Regions from separate parts of the Salinibacter grassmerensis genome, predicted to be linked through region 1. Evidence: predicted binding sites of a transcription regulator. Region 1 holds the regulator's gene; the other holds the start of a gene.
What was found. The regulator HrcA, encoded in region 1, represses chaperone genes, less so after heat shock. The targets are predictions, from matches to a motif close to TNTTAGCACTCNCNNNNNGNGAGTGCTAANA.

Region 1 (3,861 bases):
ACACGCGGCCCTGCGCCACCTCATCGACCGCCTCTACGTCCATGTTTCGGGCGTCGGCCACGCGCTGGAGGAAGGTGTCGTACGTCTGGTCGATGGAGCCGCCCACGAGCCGCCGCTCGTCCGGGCTCAGGGGCTTCGTGGTGGAGTAGAGGTCGGCGTAGGGGCCGGTGCGCACGCCGTCGAAGGTGACGCCGAGCTTTTCCTCAAAGAGCCCCTCCGCGTTGAAGAGTATGCCAAACACCCCGATGGATCCAGTCGTGGTGGTGGGGTCCGCCATGATGGAGTCCGCGCCCGCAGCGAGGTAGTATCCCCCTGAGGCGGCCACGTCCCCCATCGACACGATGACCGGCTTTTCGTCGGCGGTGCGTTTCACGGCGCGCCACATTGCCTCCGACGCCGCGGCGCTGCCGCCCGGCGAGTTGACCCGGACCACGACGGCCTTCGTGCGAGAGCTGGTCCGTGCGGTCTCCAGCGCCTCCGTCAGGGTCGTGGAGCCCAACGCCTGGGAGCCCCCGATGGGGGACTGGCCGTCCGGGTCTCCGACGACGATATTGCCCTCCGCGTACACGATGTCGACCTGCCCATTTCCGGTGTACGACTGTCCCGCACTCTCGGCCGATACCCCTTGGTAATCGTCGATGGACACGGTGGGCACGTCGCCCGACAGCGGGGCATCCACGAGGTCGCGGAGCTGGTCCCGCACTTCATCCTCGTAGCGGAGCCCATCAACGAGATTCTCATCCAGGGCGGCCGAGGAGCTGAGAAGAGCATCCTCCTCGGCGAGGCGGTTGAGGGCCTCGGTCGAGAGCCCCCGTGCCTCTGAGACGGCCGTCATGAACCGCTCGTTCGTCGTTTCCAGCAGGGCGGTAAGCTGCTCGCGGTTCGGCTCCGACAGGTCTGAGCGTACGAAGGGCTCCCCGGCGCTCTTGTATTTCCCGGCCCGGATGAGTTGCGGCTCCACCTCGAGGCGCTGCAGGGCGCCGTCGAAGAAGGTCACCGTCGTCCCGAAGCCGTTGTACTGGAATGCGGATTGTGGGGCCGTAAAGACACTATCGGCGGCGCTGGCCAGAAAGTAGTCCTTCTCCGTCATGCCGAACTCATCGCTGGACGCGAGAACCGGGAGGCCGTTCTCACGGGCGTGCACGACGGCCTGCCGCGCCTCTTCGAGCGTGGCCCAGTCGGCACTGATCCCCTGTGTTCGCAGCCAGACGGCCTCGACGCGGGAGTCGGTGCTGGCCTTCCGGAGCGCGGTCTGAAGGGCGCGGAGGTCAAAACTCGGCCCGCTCCCGAAAGCCTTCTGAAAGGGATCGTTGGTCACACGCTCCGGGATGTCGCCGGACAGGGGCACCGTGAGGACGGAGCCGGGCTGGACGGTCGGCGTCTGGTTGGCCGAGAGGGAAACGGCAAAAAAGAAGAAGACAAAAAAGAAGACGATGAGCCCCAGCGCAACGAGGGTCCCGATCACACTGGCGGCGAGGGTGGACAAGAAGCGCATGAAGAACGGCGGGGTAGAGTGGGAGATCGGTGACGGTCGGGCGAAGCAGACACACGACCAATTCACGTGTATTCGGTGGCGGGGCTGCCGTTTCGATGAGGCCCGTCACCCCGCCGGGGGCCGTGCGTGAGGGAAACTCGCGCCCCGACGTGAAGTACATTAGATGATCAATCCTGTCTTTCCACCCGGGGCTGTGTCCCACCTACGGATCCGTCGGCATTGACGGGCGGATCCTGCTGGGGAAATCTCCTCAGCAACGTCGGGTTGGAGGACAGACCAATCTGCACAACGGCCTGGACACCCGTTTGAGAAACTCCTTCACGCCCCTGTGAGCCCTGTTGACGCGAACGACGACCGGCCGTCCCTCAGCGAGCGTGAGCGCGACATCCTCCGCCTCGTCATTGAGCAATTCGTCGACACGGCGGGGCCTGTGGGGTCGCGGTCGCTGGCCAAGGACGCGAACGTAGAGCTGAGCCCCGCCTCCATCCGCAACACCATGGCGGACCTGGAGGACATGGGCTACCTGGACCACCCGTACACCTCTGCCGGCCGCGTGCCCACCCGACTCGGGTACCGCACGTTTGTCGACGAGCTTATGGACACGCCGGCCCTTTCGGAAGTGGAGCGGGAGGTGCTCAAGGTCAAATTGGCCCGTCTCGTCAGCGATACCGACGAACTACTGAGTGAGAGCACCCGTCTGCTGAGCAAGCTCACCAACCTGCTCGGGATCGCCCTCACGCCCCGTCTCTCCACCGCCATGCTGGACCGGCTCGACATTGTCCCGCTGTCCGGTTCGCGCCTCATGTTTGTGTTGAGCGTGCAGGGGGGGCTCGTGAAGACAGTCGTCCTCAGCTTTGAGCCGGACCTGCAGCGGGCCAAGATAGACCGCATCGTGTCGACCCTGAACGAGCGCCTCGCCGGCCTAACCCTGCACGAGATCCGCGACACCTACGAGGAGCGCCTTGAGGATCTGCCCGACGAGACAGGGCTCATCGCCCTCGTTCTCGACGAGGCGTCGATCCTCTTCAGTGAGCCGGATGAAGGTCGCCTGCAGTTTGACGGCACGCAGAACATTCTGTCTCAGCCCGAATTCCAGGAGCCTGATGAAATGCGGCACCTCATCGAAACCATTGAAGATGAGGACCGCGTTGTGCAAGTGATTGAGAACCTATTTGAGGCCAATCCCGACGCCGTGGGACAGGCTGTCGTCCGCATCGGGAGCGAGACCGATCGGGAGGAGATGGACGCCTACTCCATCGTTATGTCCCCGTACCAGCTCGGTGACACGGTGGGCTCCCTCGGCGTCATCGGGCCCAAACGAATGGACTACGGCCGCGCCGTGGCCCTCGTCGAAAACATGGCCGCCGTCGTAAATCGGCCTGGGGACGACGAGGCGACGGACTCTTCCGTTCCGTCCTAGCCCGCTCAGGCCCCGGAGCCACGCCCGAATGCCGTTAGCGGTCGCTGGCGAACGCCGGCGACCGTTCGTGTTGTCTGTCCTGTGTCTTGTCCCACGAACCCTCTTGTTGACTGTGAGTGCAGACCCGAACGACGGTCGTCCGATGACGAACGACTCGTCCCCAAACGCCGACGACTCCTCCTCCGCCGACCCTGCCGACGAGGAGACCCCCGCCTCCGATCCGCCCGATGACATCGAGGCCCTCACGGGCGAGGTAGAGGCCCTCCGCGACGAGGTGGAGGGGCTGAAGGAGGAACGCGACGAACTGAACGAGCGCCTGCTCCGGAAAGCGGCGGAGCTCGAAAATGTGCGTCGCCGCATGGACCGGGAGAAGAAGCGCCGCCACGTGGCCGGAAAGGAGACGGTGCTCGAATCGATGCTCGAGGTGCTCGATGACTTTGAACGCTCCCTCGATGCAGCTCAGGACCTTGACGTGTCCGACGATCCGGAATCGGCCTACGAGACGCTCAAGGGAGGGGTGGAGATGGTGTACCGCAAGTTTCAGGACCAGCTTCAGTCCCTCGGTGTGGAACCGATTGAGGCGGAGGGGCAGCCGTTCGACGAGCAGCTGCACGAGGCGATGATGCGGCAGCCGTCCGACGACGTCGAGCCGGGCAACGTCCTGCAAGAGGTGCAGAAGGGCTACACGATGGGGGACCGTGTGCTCCGTCACAGCCGGGTTGTCGTGGCCGCCGAGCCGTCAGAAAGCAGCAGTGCGGCCAACTCCGCATAGCGAGGTCCCCGCCAGCCCCCTTGGCTGGTTCTCACTGTCATTGCACGCCGACGCAGCGGCCCAAGGCCGCACTCTTCCGAACGAGAACTGCTCCTGCACATGCCGCGCGACTATTACGACATCCTCGAGGTCGACGAAGACGCCTCCGACAAAGAGATCAAGAAGGCCTACCGG
Region 2 (3,861 bases), 300 kb from region 1:
CAACGAGAAACATCATGATCCCCCCTCCTTCGCTCTGAAACTGCTGCATCATCTCGGGGGACATGCCCTGCTGACCCTCCATCCTCTGCATAAACTGCTTCATTGCGTCTCGCGAAATGGAGTCCGAGTCGAGGCCAAGTGGGCGGAGCATCGCGTCGAAGATGGAGCCAAGGATTGCCCCGCCGGCGCCGGCGAGTGCACCAACCACGGCACCCTCGCCGGCCTCGATGGCCTGATCGGTGCGGCTCGTGAATTGCTGCGTCGCGACGATTCCTCCCACGATGACGCCGAGGCAACAGATCGTATTGATAAAGTTCAGATAGGACGTACTGAGAATGCCGGTGACGACGGCGCCGACCAGGATGGACTGCTGTCGGGGAGTCATGGATGTGCGGAAGACGTGTTGTGCGGATGAACGAGCGGAGCCCTGCGAAGACATTGCATGCCCCGGAGAAAGGTCGCACGAAATTAAGCATGAGCACCGTCAACCGAAAGGGAAGCGTGCCTACTCGGGACCACCCATGCCGGAGGCCCGTGCCTTGCGGTGGAGAAGTCGAGCCGTGACGTAACTGGCCGCTACACTTCCGAAGAGAAGCCCAGTCAGAATGCGGCTCTCGGGTCCGTTCCCCCAGAGATGCAACAGGGGCCCGGCCCAGTCGAGTCCCATCGGGACGAGCGCCCCGAGCAGTGCGTACCGGCCGTACGATCCGAGCGTGGCCCACAGGTTGGCCCCCCAACCCGTCCCCGCCACGCCCACGACCAGCCCAACGTAAATTCCACTGCAGCGGTCACAAAGTGCCACCGGGACGCCCCTGAAGTGAAGCGAACGCCCCGGCAATTGGTGACATACCGGTGCGAAACCCTCCCGCACCACGGCCTGGAGCGACGCCGGCAGGATCGGGGGAAGCATTGCCAGGGCGAAGACCCCGCTCGTGATCGCCAGCAGGCCGTACCAGACGAGGCGTACGCTGCGTCCGTTCATCATGTGTCGGGAGGAGATTGGCATCACTTCTAGCCAGACGGGTTGAACCAGACAGAGGTCAGGGCCCAAGCCTGTTTCGGCCCACACATCGAGACTGCCTCACCGTTCCCGAACACCGGCGAGACACGATACGAAGCGTCGCTAGAGGATCTTCACCCTGAGTCTCGCGGCAATCGGGAACAGAGAACGGACCCTGATGTTCTTTAGCGTGGAGTTGTTATCACTCGCTATCGGTGAGTGATAACAGTCTCTGACGCCTCATCCACATATCCCTCACAAGGCATTCCGAACAGATCATGACGAGCATCAAACCTCTCGGCGACCGCGTCGTCGTCCGGCCGAAACCGGCCGAAGAGAAGACCGAAAGCGGTCTTTATATTCCGGAATCGGCGAAGGAGAAGCCCCAAGAGGGAACGGTCGTCGCGACCGGTCCGGGCCGCGTCGAAGATGGCACCCGGATCGAGATGACGGTGGAGGAGGACGATGATGTCCTCTACGGCAAGTACGCCGGCACTGAGGTGACGCTCGACGGTGATGAGTATCTCATCATGCGCGAGAGCGACATCTTCGGCGTCGTTGAAGGGTAACGACCCGGCCGTCCCCGTGGCGCTCGGCGCCGCGGTTGTACGACCGACTCCCACTCCCGAACGAATTCCCCGAACGAAACCCTTTACACGCAACCATGGCGAAGCAGATTAAATTCGACTCTGAAGCGCGAAACGCTCTTCAGGAGGGCGTCGACCAGATAGCGAGAGCTGTCAAGGTCACGCTCGGCCCGAAGGGTCGGAACGTCGTGCTTGAGAAATCCTTTGGCGCCCCGACGATTACGAAGGACGGCGTCACAGTCGCAAAAGAAATTGAACTGGAGGAGCGCCTTCCCAACATCGGCGCCCAGGTGCTGAAGGAAGCCGCCTCGAAGACCAACGACGACGCTGGCGACGGCACGACGACGGCAACCGTGCTGGCCCAGTCCGTCATCAACGCCGGTATGAAGAGCGTCACGTCCGGCGCCAACCCGATGGACGTGAAGCGTGGCATTACCGCGGCGGCCGAAGAGGTCGTGGAGCACCTTCGCAACCAGAGCGACCCGGTCGAGGGCAAGGACCGCATCTCACAGGTCGCTACGATCTCGGCCAACAACGACGACGCGATTGGCGACCTTATCGCCGACGCGTTTGAGCGTGTTGGGCAGGACGGTGTGATTACCGTTGAGGAGGCCCGCGGCATCGAGACGTACCTCGACGTGGTCGAGGGCATGCAGTTCGACCGTGGCTACCTCTCCCCGTACTTCGTGACCGACTCGGAGGAGATGGAGGCGGTGCTTGAGGATGCATACATCCTCATCTACGACGACGAGATCGGCAACATGCAGGACCTGCTGCCGATCCTCGAGAAGGTCAGCCAGACGAACAACCCGCTGCTGATCATCGCCGAGGACGTGGAGGGGGAGGCCCTGGCCACGCTCGTGGTGAACAAGATGCGCGGCACGTTGAAGGTGTCTGCCGTGAAGGCGCCTGGATTCGGCGATCGCCGTCAGTCGATGCTCGAAGACATCGCTGTTCTGACCGGCGGCACGGTCATTAGCGAGGAGAAGGGCTACCGCCTCGAGAACGCCACGCTCGACTACCTCGGGCAGGCCAACCGCGTCACCATCGATCAGGACAACACCACGATCGTTGGCGGCGAAGGCTCCGAAGAGGAGATCGAGGCCCGGGTCAACCAGATCCGGCAGCAGATCTCCAACTCCACCTCCGACTACGATCAGGAGAAGCTGCAGGAGCGTCTCGCGAAGCTCGCCGGCGGTGTGGCGGTGCTGAACGTGGGCGCCGCAACCGAGCCGGAGATGAAGGCCCAGAAGGCACTCGTAGAGGACGCACTCAGCGCAACCCGCGCGGCCGTCGACGAAGGCGTGCTTCCGGGTGGCGGTGTCGCGTACCTCCGTGCCCTTGAGTCCATCGAAGAGGTTGAGGTTGAGAACGAGGACCAGGAGATCGGCGTCTCGATTGTGCGTGAGGCCCTTGAGGCCCCGCTGCGCCAGATCGCCGAGAACACGGGTCATGAAGGCTCGATCGTTGTCCAGAAGGTAAAGGAGGGCGACGACGACTTTGGCTTCAACGCTCGCACCGAGGAGTACGGTGATCTCCTCGACGAGGGCGTGCTTGACCCGACGAAGGTCACGCGCTCCGCGCTCGAGAACGCTGCGTCCGTGGGTGGCATTCTGCTGACCACCGAGGCCGCGGTCGCCGACCTCGAAGATGAGGACGACGACGACGGCGGTGGCGGCGGCGGTGCCGGCGGCGGCATGCCTGCTGGCGGTGCCGGAGGCATGGGCGGCATGGGTGGCATGGGCGGCATGGGTGGCATGATGTAACACCCCTGCACGCTCGCGCCCACTCGGCGCGCGCTTGCAACCGAAAACCAAAAGGCTGCTCCTTCCCGGTTTGGGAAGGGGCAGCCTTTTTTATTTGTCGCCTCCAATAATCGCCCAAGTGTTCTGCTCCATCGTCACCAGGAGCTGCCGTCAGAGGGTCTTTACGGCCTGTACCATCTCTCGCCCGTCACCCCGCACGACTTCGAACCCGAGCTTCTCGCAGACCCGCTGCATGGCGTGGTTCTGCTGCAGGATGTCGGCCGTGATGCGGTCCAGCCCCTCATTTTCGCCCACCTCCACGAGGCGGCGCAGCAGCTCAGTGCCGATGCCCTCGCCCTGGTACTCGTCAATCACGAGCATCGCAAACTCCGCCTCGTTGCGCCCGGGCTGCTGGGTGAGGCGCCCCACTCCAATGATTCGATTCTCCCCGTCGTCCGTGGGGCGCTCGGCGACTAGCGCCATCTCGCGGTCGTAGTCGATGAAGCAGATGCGGGCGAGTCGATCATGG

Region 2: a site for HrcA is predicted at 1,198-1,228, ahead of groES (co-chaperone GroES). Genes of this name have one in related genera too.

What each region holds. Positions count from the first base shown of each region.
Region 1 covers NZ_CAMTTF010000002.1:298,895-302,755, forward strand. The annotation lists gene sppA (signal peptide peptidase SppA) at 1-1,495, opposite strand, end outside; gene hrcA (heat-inducible transcriptional repressor HrcA) at 1,824-2,915, shown strand; gene OJB03_RS05525 (nucleotide exchange factor GrpE) at 3,028-3,687, shown strand; gene dnaJ (molecular chaperone DnaJ) at 3,787-3,861, shown strand, end outside.
Region 2 covers NZ_CAMTTF010000002.1:594,995-598,855, reverse strand. The annotation lists gene OJB03_RS06640 (hypothetical protein) at 1-385, opposite strand, end outside; gene OJB03_RS06635 (DUF2085 domain-containing protein) at 506-985, opposite strand; gene groES (co-chaperone GroES) at 1,279-1,569, shown strand; gene groL (chaperonin GroEL) at 1,665-3,353, shown strand; gene OJB03_RS06620 (bifunctional acetate--CoA ligase family protein/GNAT family N-acetyltransferase) at 3,504-3,861, opposite strand, start outside.